Regions from separate parts of the Plantactinospora siamensis genome, predicted to be linked through region 1. Evidence: riboswitches for the same ligand, from Rfam matches in the RefSeq annotation. Region 1 holds a riboswitch; the other holds the start of a gene.
The links. A riboswitch is a leader RNA that binds a small molecule or an ion and turns the genes downstream of it on or off. The one in region 1 is predicted to bind thiamine pyrophosphate.
Positions count from the first base shown of each region.

Region 1 (6,882 bases):
GTGTGCTCGTCGCCGATGACCTCGAGCTTGACCCATGAGGTGTCGAAGGCCTCGCGGGCCAGCCTGGCGGTGAGCACCGCCTCCCGGGCCGTCGCGCAACCGGCGGTGTTGGGCAGCAGCCGCACCTTGGCCCGGTCGAGCACGTCCAGCAGCGGTCCGCCGGCGGCCGCCTCGACCCGGCGCAGCGCCACGGTGACCAGCTCGGCGCCGGCGGCGGCGATCGACCGGTCCAGCACCTCCAGGCTCGGTACGCCGCCGGTGCCGAGCAGCAGCCGGGACCGGAACTCCACCCCGGCGATGATCAGCGGGTCCATGCCGTCACCCGCCCGCGACCGGAGTGAGCACCTCGACGACGTCCGCCTCGACCAGCGCGGTGCCGTCCCAGTCCCCGCGCGGCACCACCTCGCCGTTGCGGGCCACCGCGATGCGGCGCCGGTCCGGGGCGTACCGGCGGACGAGATCGCCCACGGTGGCGCCGTCGGCCATGTCGGTGGCGGTTCCGTTGAGGGTCACGGTCATCGGGTCGTCCCTTCCGGACGCGGAGCGGGAAAGCGGTCGGGCCCGAACCCGGCCGCGACGGCCGGCAGGGCGCCGTCGGCGAGCAGCGCGGCGATCGCGTCGGCGGTCACCGGGGTGAGCAGGATCCCGTTCCGGTAGTGGCCGGTGGCCAGCACCAGGCCGGGAAGGTGGCCGGGGCCGAGCAGCGGGGCGTTGTCCGGGGTGCCGGGGCGGAACCGGACCACGGTCTCGGTCAGCTCCAGCTCGGTGACCGCCGGCACGACCTCGATGGCGTCCCGCAGCAGTTGGTACACGGCGCCGGCCGCGACGGCCGGGTCGAAGCCCTTCTCCTCCACCGTGGCGCCGACCACGATCTCGCCGCCGGGCAGCGGGACGAGGTAGACGGAGTTGCCCCGGACCAGCGCCCGGACCGTGCCGCCGAGGAGATCGGCGGCGCCGCGCAGCCGCAGCACCAGACCCTTGACCGGTCGTACGGGCAGCGGCGGCAACCCGGGCAGGGTTCCGCTGCCGGCGCCCAGCGCCAGGACCACCGTGCCGCCGCGCAGGCTCGTACCGCCGGACAGCCGGAGCCCCGCGGCCCGGCCGCCCTCGACGGCGAGCGCGGTGACGCGGCCGGTTTCGATCCGTACGCCGGCGTCCAGGGCCGCGGTCCGCAGCGCCGCCCGCAGCGCCCGGGCATCCACGGAGTGGTCCGCCGGGACGTGCAGCGCGCCGCGCAGCCGCGGGGTGAGCGCCGGTTCCCGGCGTCGGGCCTGACCGGGGGTGAGCCGCTCGGCCGGCAGCTCGAGCTCCCGGTGGAAGCGGTGCAGGTCGTCCAGCGCCCGCATGTCGTCGGCGTCGAAGCCGACCTGCAGGGTGCCGGCGGTGCGCAGCGGCACCTCGATGCCGGTGGCGTCCCGCAGGTCGGCCACGAACCGCGGGAACAGCCGCAGGGACGCCAGGCCGAGCCGCAGCAGCGGCTCCTCGCCGTACCCGGCCTCGGCCACCGGCGCCAGCATGCCGGCGGCCGCCTGCCAGGCGCCGGCGCTGCCGTCGTCGACCACGGTGACGGCGAGGCCGCGCCGGGCGCACCGCCAGGCCACGGCCAGGCCGATCGGCCCGCCGCCGGCGACCAGCACGTCGGTCATGCCTCCCCCAGCGCGTCGAGCAGGGACCCGGTCGCGGCGGCCGGGTCGGCCGCGTCGGAGACCGCGCCCACCACGGCCACCCCGTACGCCCCGGCGGCGAGCACCGGCCGGACCCGATCGGCGGTGATGCCGCCGATCGCGATGACCGGCACGTCGACCGCGCGGGCCACCGCGCCGACGCCGGCCGGCCCGATCGGCGTCGGCAGCCCCGCCTTGGTGCTCGTGCCGTACGCCGGACCCACCCCCAGGTAGTCCACGCCCTCGGCCACCAGCCGCGCCGCCCGCCCCGGCTCCCGGGCCGTGCCGCCGATCAGGTGGCCCGGGCCCACCAGCCGGCGGACCGCGGCCACCGGCAGGTCGTCCGCGCCGAGGTGGGTGCCGTGCGCGCCGATCGCCAGGGCGAGGTCGGGCCGGTCGTTGACGACGCAGACGGTGCCGTGCCGGGCGCAGATCGCCATCAGCCGGGTGCCCAGGTCGTACAGCTCGCGGTCGGTGCGGCCCTTGACCCGCAGCTGGATCACCGGCGCGCCCGCCTCGACCGCCCGGGTCGCGACGCCGAGCGCGTCCCGGCCGGCGCGGGCGTCGGTGAGCACGTGCAGCCGGCCCAGCGGCGGACTCATGCCGGCCGCTCGGGCGTCGCGCGGCGGACCACGGCGGGCAGGCTGACCACGGCCGTCAGCGCGGCCGCCACGACGAGGCTCACCAGCGACGCCGACCAGCCGTTGGCCGGGTCGATGCCGAGATCCGCCTGCCACCGTCCCCACCAGGCCGTCCACCCGGCCGCGGCGCCGGCCAGCGCCGAGGGCAGGGTGAGCTGGTAGGCCACGAATCCGGCGGCCCACGGCACCAGCAGCACCGGCCGGGCGCGGGCTCGGTCGGAAGTGTCCCAGGCGCCGCGGGGCACGAGGAAGTACCGGACCACGAAGACGCCGACCAGCGGCACGAAGGTGGCGCCGATGAGGAACAGGAACGGCTCGTACGAGAGCACGTCCAGGGTGAACGCCAGCAGCGTGGCCAGCGCGCCGACCAGCGCCGCGAGGATCCGCCGGTCCAGCCGGGCGGCGATGTTCTGCGCGGACAGGGCCGTCGAGTAGATGTTCGCGAACGCCTCGTCGAGCTCGACGACCACGAGCACGCCCACGGCCACCGCGCCGAGCGGCACGGCCAGCAGCGCGCCGATCACGTCCAGCCCGGCCGCCCGGTACGCGGACAGCGCCAGCACGCCGAGGGCGAAGAAGGCCACGGTGGCCAGGCCGTACCCGACGGTGGCGCCGGTGAAGGCGGTGCGCGGGCCGCGGGCGTGCCGGGTGTAGTCGGCCACCAGCGGGAACCAGGACACCGGCAGCGCCACGACGATGTCGGCCGCGGTCCAGAACGAGGTGGCGCCGCCGGACCCGGCCGGCGCGATCGGATGGGTGAGCACGTCGACGAACAGGTAGGCGGTGCAGGCCAGCGCGGCCCAGACGGCGTACCGGGCGAGCACCCGCACGGCGCCGAGCGGGCGCAGCGCCATGAGCGTGGCCGCCACGCCCGCGGCCAGCACGAAGGGCCAGCGCGGCAGGTGCAGCGCCCGCGCGGCGGCCTCGGCGATGACCCAGATCTCGAAGGTGGCCCAGCCGACGCACTGGACCAGGTTGAGCGCCGTCGGCAGGTAGGAGACCCGGCGGCCGAGCAGGCCGCGCAGCAGGACCATCATCGGTACGCCCTCGCGGGCCCCGGCCGCGGCGCCGAGGCCGAGCAGCACCGAGCCGATGGCCGCGCCCACCACGATGGCGGCCATGCTGACCCAGAGCGGTCGCCCGGGCAGCACCACGAATGAGGCCGCCACCGGCAGCAGCAGGCTGATGCCCAGGTTGCCCCAGAAGCCGAGGACGTCGCGCAGGCCGAACGGCCGCGGCGCCGGCTCGGTCAGGGTGAGCGGGGCGTCGCCGTCACGCGCGGTCGGCGCCGCGTCGCGGCCCACGGACGAAACAGGGGTGGCCATCGCATGCTCCCTACGCCGGCATTACCCGGACAGGTTCCAGCGGTCGGCGGCAGGTTCGTCCGCCCTCTCAGCCCGGTCATCCCCGAGCTCCCGTGAGCCTGCTGGCGAACCGGCAGGCTCTGATGGCGGCAACTCTACGCCACCCGGCCGCCGCTGTCCGACGCCGCCGCCCGCCGACGCCGCTCGCCGGCGCCGTCGCTCTGGGGCGGCGCCGCCGGCGGCCGGTCGGGGGCGCGTCAGGCGCGGCGCAGCACCCGCAGCGAGCCGTGCACGGCCAGCTGCGCGAAGTCGCCGGACCCGAGGGCGGTCCGTACCACGTGCCAGGGCGCCTGGCCGCCGTCGGCCGGGTCCGGGAAGACGTCGTGGACCAACAGCAGACCACCGGGTACGAGGTGCCGGGCGAACGCGTGAAAGTCGTGCTGGGCCACGTCCTCGGTGTGGTTGCCGTCGAGGAACAGCAGCCGCAGCGGCGCCGACCACCAGCGGGCCACCAGCTGGGTCGGGGCCACGACCGGGCTCACCACGTCGGCCAGGTGGTCGTCGAGGACCCGCCGGAAGGCGGGCAGGGTGTCGAGCCGGCCGGTCCGGGGGTCGACCAATGCACGGTCGTGATAGTCCCAGCCCGGTTGGTTCTCCTCGGAACCGTGGTGATGGTCGACGGTCACCAGGCAGGCGCCGACCGAGCGGGCCGCGTCGGCGAGGATCAGCGTCGACTTGCCGCAGTACGTGCCGATCTCCAGCCAGGTGCCCGCGGCCGCCTCCCGGGCGGCCGCGTGCAGGGCCTCCCCCTCGTCCGCCGGCATGAACCCGGGCACCGCGGCCACCAGCCGGGCCAGCTCCGGGTTCACGGCGCCACCCCCTGCCCGGCGAGGTCGTACCGGGGCTCGGCGTCGGGCGGGCAGCCGCAGCCGGCCACCGGGGTCCGCGCGGCCCGGGCCATCGCACCGGCGTCGGCGAACACGGCCGCGCCCGGTGAGGTGCGTGACAGCGCGTCGGCGGCGAGCAGCACCGCGGCCGCCGTCCAGGTTGGACGCTCGTCCGGCCAGGCGACCCGGTCGTCCACCACGTACCCCATCTGGTAGCCGCCGTCCGGGTCGCGCAGCCGCTGCACGTCCCGGAACAGCCGGTGTGCCCGCGGATCGCCCACGGCGTCGAGCGCCAGCACCAGCTCGCAGGTCTCCGCGACGGTCACCCAGGGCCGGTCGGCCACGCACCGCACCCCCCAGGCCGGCCAGACGAAGGTGTCCCAGCCGTCGGCCAGGCGTTGCCGGGCCGCGCCGCCGCGGCAGGCGCCGCCGAGCACCGGGTAGTACCAGTCCATCGACCAGCGGGACCGGTCGGCGAACCGGCCCGGATGGTGGCGTACGGCGTGCGCGAGCCGGGCGGCCGCGGCATGCCAGGGTCGCGGGTCCGCGCCCACCGTGCCGGCGATGAGGCTGGCGCTGTGCACCGACTGCACCGCGCTGGCGCTGCCGGTGAGCAGCGCGAAGTCCTCGGTCTGGCCGCGGCGGTTGACCGCCCAGGCCAGCTCGCCGGTCGGCCGCTGGGCGGCCAGCACGAACTCCGTGAGCCGCCGGACGGTCGGCCACATCGCGTCGAGGAAGCCGCGGTCGCGGGTCACGAGGTAGTGGTGCCACACCCCCACGGCCAGGTAGGCGCACTGGTTGGTGTCGGCCGCCGGGTCCTCCACCACGTCGCCGCGCACCAGCATCGGCCAGGACCCGTCCGGCCGCTGGGTACGGGCGCTGTACGCGTACGCCCGCTCCGCCTCGGCCCGCAGCCCGCTCGCGGACAGCGCCATGGCCGACTCCACGTGGTCCCACGGGTCGAGCGGCCCGTCGGCGGTGCTGGGGATGCCGCCGTCCGGGCGTTGCTGCGCGGCGATGAAGCCGGCCGTGGCGCGCAACTGCGGCCCGCTCAGCGCGGCCGGCCTGTCCGGCGCGGCCCGTCCGTGCGGCGCGGTCCGCCCGTCCGGATCAGGCATCGGCCGGCTTGCGGACGTAGAGCACCAGGCTCTTGCCGAGCGCCGGGTTGAGGGCACGCTCGGTCCACCGGGTGGTCCGCGGCGCCCGCATCAGGTCCCAGACCAGCAGTCGGTGGTAGGCCCGCACGGGCGCCACGTCCCGGTCCACGCCCACCGCGCACTTGAGCCACCAGTACGGCGAGTGCAGCGCGTGCGCGTGGTGGTGACGGCCGGCGGCCCGCAGCCCCGCCCCGCCCAGCCGGTCGGTCAGCTCCGCTCGGCGGTAGATGCGCACGTGCCCACCCTCGTTGGCGTGGTAGGCGTCGGACAGCAGCCAGCACACCCGCTCCGGCCACCAGCGCGGCACCGTCACCGCGGCCAGCCCGCCCGGGCGCAGCACCCGGGCGATCTCCCCGATGGCCGCGGTGTCCGCCACGATGTGCTCCAGCACCTCGGCCGCGATCACCCGGTCGAAGCTGGCGTCCGGAAACGGCATGCGCCGCGCGTCACCCTGCACGGTCGTGGCCCGGGCCAACGGTCCGGCCGGGCCCACCCGACCCGCCTCGCCGGTCTCGGCCATCGCCCCGAACATCCCGCCGACCGCGCGCAGGTCGTCGGCGTTGGTGTCGAAGGCGGTGACGTGGGCGCCCCGCCGGTACGCCTCGAAGGCGTGCCGGCCGGCGCCGCAGCCCACGTCGAGCAGCCGCTGGCCGGGCCGGACGTCCAGCCGGCGGTAGTCGACGGTGATCATGCGGCCGCCGGGCAGCCGGAATCGGCGTCGACCGGGGCGGGTCCGGCGGCGGTCGGGACCGGCCCGGTGGCGGGCGCCGGGCTCGGGACGGCGGGCGCCGCTGCGACGGGGTGGCCGGCGATTTCGGCGTACAGCTCGGCCGTGGCCCGGGCGACCGCCGGCCAGCCGTAGCCGGCCAGCACCCGGCGCCGGCCCTCGGCGCCGAGGTCGGCGCAGGCCCGGGGGTCGGCCAGCAGCTCGGCCAGCGCCGCCGCCAGCGCCTCGGCGTCGCCGGGCGGCACGAGCGTCCCGCACCGGCGGTCGCCGCCGAGCAGCTCGGGCAGGGCGCCCACATTGGACGCCACCACCGGTGTCGCGCAGGCCAGGGCCTCCACGGCCGGCAGCGAGAACCCCTCGTACCGGGACGGGACCGCCAGCGCCTGGGCGGAGCCGAGCAGCTCGGCCAGCTCGGTGTCCGGCAGGCCGCTGACGAACCGGACCCGACCGGCCAGGTCCGCCCGCTGGACGGCCCGGGCCGTGGCCGGGCTCGCCGTGCCCA
Region 1 covers NZ_JBHLUE010000026.1:412,638-419,519, reverse strand. Annotated here, with positions in the region: gene ACFFHU_RS27240 (thiazole synthase) at 1-314, opposite strand, end outside; gene thiS (sulfur carrier protein ThiS) at 319-519, opposite strand; gene thiO (glycine oxidase ThiO) at 516-1,646, opposite strand; gene thiE (thiamine phosphate synthase) at 1,643-2,266, opposite strand; gene ACFFHU_RS27220 (purine-cytosine permease family protein) at 2,263-3,630, opposite strand; TPP riboswitch at 3,624-3,733, opposite strand; gene ACFFHU_RS27215 (class I SAM-dependent methyltransferase) at 3,867-4,478, opposite strand; gene ACFFHU_RS27210 (prenyltransferase) at 4,475-5,614, opposite strand; gene ACFFHU_RS27205 (class I SAM-dependent methyltransferase) at 5,607-6,344, opposite strand; gene ACFFHU_RS27200 (glycosyltransferase family 4 protein) at 6,341-6,882, opposite strand, start outside.

Region 2 (6,882 bases), on a different contig from region 1:
CATTCGGCCTCCCGGGCGGCCTCGGCCACCTGCCGGGCCTCCCGCTCGGAGACCTGGCCGGCCTCCCGGGGCAGCGGGCCGGTGGCCGCCACGCCAGAAGCCGAGCCGGCCGAGCCGGCCGCGCCGGAAGCCGAGCCGGCCGCGCCGGAAGCGGAGCCGGCCGCGCCGGAAGCGGAGCCGGCCGCGCCGGGCGCCGAGTCGGAAGCCGTGCCGGCCGCGCCGGGGTCGGCGCCGTCCGCGCCACCGGGCGCCGGACCGCGGTCCTGCGTCGTCGTCATGGTGGCCTCCCTGCGGCTTCGGGTACGGCGAACCAGCTGTGACCGACGTTACTCCTCGGTCCTACCCATCGGTAGGGTCATCGGGCCGAGTCGGACCGGTCCCGGGCCTCCTCGTCCGCGAACTCCTCGTCGGCGTCCTCGTCCACCCAGCGGTGCCGGATCGCCGGCATGGCGATCCAGAACGCCACGAACCAGGCGGCGGTGATGGCGGACAGGATGAGCGCCACGGTCTGGTCGAGCAGGAAGTCGGTGATCATGAAGACCGAGCTGACCATGGCCACCAGCGTGAGGTAGAGCCCCCAGGTGGCCACCCGGTGCGCGAACACCACCAGTTCGGGCTTGCGGCCCTGCCGGAACAGCGCGCGGTGGAACGCCACCGGGGAGATGATCAGCGCGGCCGCGCCGGACGCGGCCAGCAGGGCCACGATGTAGACGTCCCGCTGCAGGTCGGTGGTCTTGCCGAACTGGGCGCTGAACGGCAGGGTCAGCAGGAACGCGAAGAGGATCTGGATGCCCGTCTGGGCCACCCGCAGCTCCTGCAGCAGATCGGTGAAGTTGCGCTGCCAGCGCTGCCGGTCACTCTCGTCACCCAACGGACACCTCCGGTTCACCATACGGTCGGAGGAACGTTCCCGAGGGTGCAGCTGGACAAACGCCAGCGAAGATCACGATCCGCGGCGGATCCGCCCGGCGTACCGCTGCTCCAACGCCCGGTTGTGCTCGTCGCCGCCCGCGATGTTGGCCGAGAGATACACCGGCGGCGTCTCCCCGGCCGCCACCATCCGGCCCACGGCCGTCACCACGATCTGCTGGGCCAGCAGCGCCGCGGTGATGGACGAGACCGCGCCCACCGCGCCGCCACCGGGCAGCGGCAGCGCCGCGTCCCCGTACGGGGCGCCGTTGTCCAGCACGACGTCCGCCAGGTCGGCCAGCCGGCGCCCGGACGGGTGCCGGGACGTCATCCCGGCCGAGTGCGCGACCGAGGTGATCGCGATCAGCGGGTGGCCCCGCCCGGTGACCAGGGTGGCCAACTCGACCACCGCGCCGTTCACACCCGAGTTGGAGGCGATCACGAAGAGGTCCCGCGGGTCCACCGGCGCCAGCGCGAGCAGCCGGTGCGCCACCGCGGGATCCCGCTCCAGCGTCGGGCCGAGCACCTCGGCCGGCTCGCCACCGTGCAGCACCAGGTCGCGCAGCGCGATCCGATTGGTCGGCACCAGCCCACCGGCCCGGCCCGCGATCTCCATGGCCAGCGCCTCCGAGTGCCCGGTGCCAAAGGCCTGCACCACGCCGCCGGACCGGACGCAGTCCAGCATCAGGTCGGCGGCGCGCTCCACCCCGGCGCGCTGCTCGCGCGACACCCGGTCCATCGCCCCCGTCACGGCCGCCAGGTAGCCGTCGGCGTCCAACGTCATCCGGTGCTCCCCCTCCGGTCCCCGGTCAGCCAGTGCAGCGCGAAGTCCACGACGGCCCGCTGGTCCATCAGCCGGGCCGGCCCGGCGCCCACCCGGCCCAGCCGGACCGCGCCGGTGGCCTCCAGGTCGGCCCCGAGCCGCGGGAAGATGTCCGAGTCCAGCGCCACGTCCGTCCACCACACCCAGCGCCGCCCGCCGCCGGCGGTCCGGACGGCCGCGCCCAGCCGCTCCCGGGGCGGGTCGGCCCGGCGGTACTCGGCCAGGTGCAGCGACGTGTTCGAGTCGTGCCCGACGCCGAGCAGCAGCACGTCGGCCGACCGCTCATAGAGCCGAGCCAGCGGGGAGGTCTCGCCGAGCATGTCGGCCAGCGGATGCTCCGCCACGATCGACGCCGCGGCCGGCCCCACGGCCGCGAACGACACCTGCGGGTGGTCGCTGCGGTGCGCCCCCGGCGAGGTACGGACCAACTCGGCCAGCGCGCCCATGAAGGTGCTCGGCGTCACCGCCGGGTCGAAGCCCGGCATCTCGGCCCGGATGATCGGCCACCAGTGCTCCGGCACGGGCGGGTTGCGCCACTGCTCGGGATCCGAGTTCTCCGAGGTGTGCGTGGGCACCACCAGGGTGCCCTCCGGGCCCAGCGCGTCGCGCAGCGCCAGCGCCACCGTGTGGGCGCCGCCGCAGACGTACCCGAGCGCCCGCAGCGAGGCGTGCACCAGCAACACCGAGCCGGGGCGCACGCCGAGCGAGCGCAGATCCGCCGCGAGCGTGGCCCGGGTGTGCGGCACGGTCTGCGCGGTCGCCGCCGGGCCGTGCCCGTGGCGGTCGTCCCCGAGCGTCACGCCGCACCGACCCGGGCCAGGATGGCCGCGGCCAGCGGCTCGGGCGCCTCGTCGGGAATCCAGTGCGACACGCCGGGCAGCTCCACCAGGCGGTAGTCACCGGTGACGTACCCGGCACAGGCCATCGCCGCGGTCCGGCCGATCGCCACGTCGCCGTCGCTCCAGACGTACGTGCTGGGCACCGGCACCGGCCCGGTGCCGGCGAAGTCCCGCGTCGACATGGCCCGGTACCAGTTGAGCGCCGCGGTCAGCGCCGCCCGGTCGCGCATCGGGCGTGCGTACGTCTCCACCCGGTCCCGGCCGACCCCGGCGAGCATCCGCCGCAGCGCCGCGGCGTCCAGCGCCAGCAGCACGCTCTCGGCCTTGCCGGGCCGGCGGAACAGCGAGATGTACGACGAGCGGACCTTCTGCCCGGGGTCGGTGCTCAACGCCCGGACCATGGCGCCCGGGTGCGGCACCGAGACCGCGGTGAGGGTGCGGACCCGGTCCGGGTGCCGGGCGGCCACCTGCCAGGCCACCAGCGCGCCCCAGTCGTGCCCGACCAGGTGCGCGGTCGGCAGGTCGAGCCCGTCGAGGACCGCCACGATGTCGGCCACCAGCTCGACCGACGCGTACGCCTCGACCGCCTCGGGCCGGGCGCCCGGCGAGTAGCCGCGCTGGTCGAGGGCGTACGTGCGCAGCCCGGCGGCGTGCAGCCGGGGCGCCACCCCGGACCACTCGGCGCTGTGCTGCGGGAAGCCGTGCAGCAGCAGCACCGGTTCGCCGCCGGCCGGGCCGCCCGCGTACACGTCGAAGGTGAGACCGCGGGCGTCGAGCCGGAGGTCCGGCGGTTCGGGGCGCACGCTGCGGAGCGTACCGAGCACCGCTGGGGCCCGCACGGGGCGATTACCGGCGTCCTTCCTTTTCGGCCAGGTCAGCGGGTGCTAGCGTTGGCGAGACAAGTTCACATCCGACAGGGGAGCGCACAGCGCTGAGAGTGCGGGCCGACGCCCGCAGACCCTCGAACCTGATCTGGGTAATGCCAGCGCAGGGAGTTCGGTCGACCTCCAGCCGCGCCGCGGTCCGGGCCAGCCCGGGCGCGGCGTGCGTCTTGCCTGGTTCCGACGAACTGGGAGGCACACCATGAGCACATCCGCCGACCCGCGCCCGGGCTGGCGCACGGTGGACATCGTCGTGGCCGCGGTGCTCGGGGTCGCGTTCGGCGTCGTCTTCTGGGCCTGGGGCCTGCTCTGGAACGGGCCGGCCGACGCCATCCCGCTGCCCGGCCGGGCCCTGCTGTACGGCGTCTGGCTGGTGCCCGCGGTGCTCGGGGCGCTGGTGATCCGCAAGCCCGGAGCGGCGTTCTTCACGCTCACCGTGGCGGCCCTGGTCTCGGTGGCGCTCGGCTCCAGCTGGGGCTGGACCCTGGTGGTGCAGGGACCGCTCGAGGCGGCCGCCGGCGAGTTGGCCTTCGCGCTGTTCGGCTACCGGGTCTACCGGCTGCCCGTGGCGCTGCTCTCGGCCGCGCTGGCCGGGTTCGCCGCCGCGCTCTACGACGTCTTCGTCTGGTACCCGGACACCGCCTGGGGCAGCTTCCGGATCCCGTACCTGGCGCTCACCGTGCTCAGCTCCGTCGTGGTGGCCGGCTTCGGCAGCGTGGCGCTGACCCGCGCGCTGGCCGACACCGGGGTGCTGGACCGGTTCCCGGCCGGCCGCGAGCGGGCCGCGATCTGAGTGGCCGGACCGGGCGTCCCCGCCGCGGTCGAGCTGCGCGGCTTCGGCTGGCGGCACGCCGGCCGGCGGGCCTGGGCGGTACGCGGTGTCGACCTGCGGGTCGAGGCCGGCGAGCGGGTCCTGCTGCTCGGCGAGTCGGGGGCCGGCAAGAGCACCCTGCTGGCCGCGCTCGCCGGCCTGCTGGCCGCCGACTCGGGCGAGCAGGAGGGGACGGTACGCGTCGACGGCCGCGACCCGGCCGCCGCCCGGGACCGGGTGGGCATCGTCTTCCAGGATCCGCAGTCCCAGCTCGTCCTCGGCCGGGCCGGCGACGACGTGGCGTTCGGGCTGGAGAACCGCGGCGTGCCGGCGGCCGAGATCTGGCCCCGGGTGACCGAGGCGCTGCGCCGGGTCGGCTTCCCGTACGGCCCCGACCGGCCGACCTCGGCCCTGTCCGGCGGGGAGCAGCAGCGGCTGGCGCTGGCCGGCGCGCTGGCCACCCGGCCCCGGCTGCTGCTGCTCGACGAGCCGACCGCCAACCTCGATCCGGCCGGCGCGGCCCTGGTCCGCGAGGCCGTCGCCGCGGCGCACCGTGGCGACACCGCGCTGATCCTCGTCGAGCACCGGGTGGCCGAGGCGCTTCCGCTGGTCGACCGGGTGGTGGTGCTGTCGGCCGGCGGCGGCGTCCGGGCCGACGGTCCGCCCGACGCGGTCTTCGAGGCGTACGGGCCGGAGCTGGCCGCGGCCGGGGTGTGGGTGCCGGGACACCGCGTGCCGGACCGCCGGTCCCGGCGACCGGCCGGCGCGCCGCTGCTGCGCGCCGAGCGGCTGGCGCTGCCGGGCCGGCTCGCGCCGGTGGACCTCACCGTCCGGGCCGGCGAGGCGCTCGCGGTGCTCGGCCCGAACGGCGCCGGCAAGTCCACTCTCGCGCTGCTGCTCGGCGGGCTGCTCCGCCCCGGCGCCGGCCGGGTGGTGGCCGCACCGGCCCTGACCGGCGAGCCCGGCGCGGCACTCCGCGCCGGTGGCGCCGCACCGGCGGCCGGCGCCCTCGGCGCGACGGGCGCGACTCGGCCGGGGCGCCGAGGGCGGTCCGGCGGCGGCGCCTCCCCGCACCGCTGGCGCGCGCCGGTGCTCGCCGCCCGCATCGGCTCGGTGTTCCAGAACCCGGAGCACCAGTTCGTCACCCGGACGGTGGCCGACGAGCTGGCCCTCGGCCCGCGCCGCACCGGCAGGACCGGCGAGCAGGTTCGGATTGTCGTGGCCGAGCTGCTGGAACGGCTACGCCTGGACCGGTTGGCCGGCGCCAACCCGTACACGCTCTCCGGCGGCGAGGCGCGGCGGCTGAGCGTGGCGACGGCGCTGGCCACCGCGCCCGCCCTGCTGGTCTGCGACGAGCCGACCTTCGGCCAGGACCGGCGCACCTGGCTGGAGCTGGTGGACCTGCTCGCCGGACTGCGCGACGAGGGGCACGGCATCGTGGCGGTGACCCACGACCGGGACTTCGTCGCGGCGCTGGCGGACCGGTGCCTGCCGCTCGCCCCGGGCGGCGCCTCGGACCCCGACCCGCCCGCCGACGCCGACGCCGACCCGCCCGCCGACGCCGACCCGCCCGCCGACGCCGGCCCGCCTGCGGACCCCGACTCGGCCGCCAGCATCCGGACCTCGACGTCGGCCGGCACGGAGACTCAGGCCGCGACCCGCCGCCCGTCCCTCGGCGCCGGGACCCCGGCCGCATCCGGCCCGTGCAGCACGGAGACCCCGGCCTCCGCCGGAACGGGTACCTCGGCGTCCGCGGGCGCGGAGGCCTCCGCCGCGACCGGCCGCCCGTCCGATGCGGTCAAGGGCGGGGTGCGGCGATGATCGGGGTCCCGACGGCGGGCGCGGCCCCGACGGCGCCGCTGGCCCGCCGGAACCCGGTGGCCAAGCTGGCGGCCGCCCTGCTCTTCTCGGCGGTCCTGGTGGCCAGCCTCGATCCGCTGACGCCCGCGCTGGCCATCGCGGTCGAGCTGGCCGTGGCACCGGCCTTCGGACTCCGGTACGCCGACCTGGCCCGCCGGGGCTGGCCGCTGCTGGCCAGCGTGGCCGGACTGACCCTCACGCTGGTGCTGTTCGCGGCCGACCGCTCCGGCGTCCTGCTGGCCCGGCTCGGCCCGGTCGAGCTGACCAGCGGGGTGCTGCTGACCGCGCTCGGTCTGGGGCTCCGGCTGGTCGCGGTGGCCCTGCCCGGGGTTCTGGTGTTCGCCAGCACCGACCCCACCGATCTGGCCGACGCGCTGATCCAGAACGCCAAGGCGCCGGCCCGGTTCGCGATCGGCACCCTCGCCGCATTCCGGCTGGTGCCGCTGCTCGGGGCCGAGTGGCAGATGATCAGCATGGCGCGCCGGGCCCGCGGGGTGGACGCCGGGCGCAACCCGGTGGCCCGGGTACGGCTGTTCGGCTCCACGGCGTTCGCCCTGCTGGTCGGCGCCATCCGCCGGGGCACCCGGCTGGCCACCGCGATGGACGCCCGCGGCTTCGACGGCCGCACGCCCCGCACGGTCGCCCGGCCGCAACGCTTCGGCCCGGCCGACGGTCTGCTGGTGGCCGGCGCCGCCGCGCTGGCCGGCGCCGCGCTCGCGGTGAGCGTGCTCGCCGGCACCTTCCGCCCGCTGCTCGGAT
Region 2 covers NZ_JBHLUE010000006.1:57,180-64,061, reverse strand. Annotated here, with positions in the region: gene ACFFHU_RS10130 (acyl-CoA dehydrogenase family protein) at 1-278, opposite strand, end outside; gene ACFFHU_RS10125 (DUF6328 family protein) at 356-871, opposite strand; gene ACFFHU_RS10120 (sugar isomerase domain-containing protein) at 944-1,693, opposite strand; gene ACFFHU_RS10115 (AAC(3) family N-acetyltransferase) at 1,690-2,532, opposite strand; gene ACFFHU_RS10110 (alpha/beta fold hydrolase) at 2,529-3,374, opposite strand; TPP riboswitch at 3,477-3,583, shown strand; gene ACFFHU_RS10105 (ECF transporter S component) at 3,655-4,245, shown strand; partial or broken gene ACFFHU_RS10100 (ABC transporter ATP-binding protein) at 4,246-5,748, shown strand; gene ACFFHU_RS10095 (energy-coupling factor transporter transmembrane component T family protein) at 6,081-6,882, shown strand, end outside.
Region 2: another riboswitch for thiamine pyrophosphate. It lies ahead of ACFFHU_RS10105 (ECF transporter S component); the one in region 1 lies ahead of ACFFHU_RS27220 (purine-cytosine permease family protein).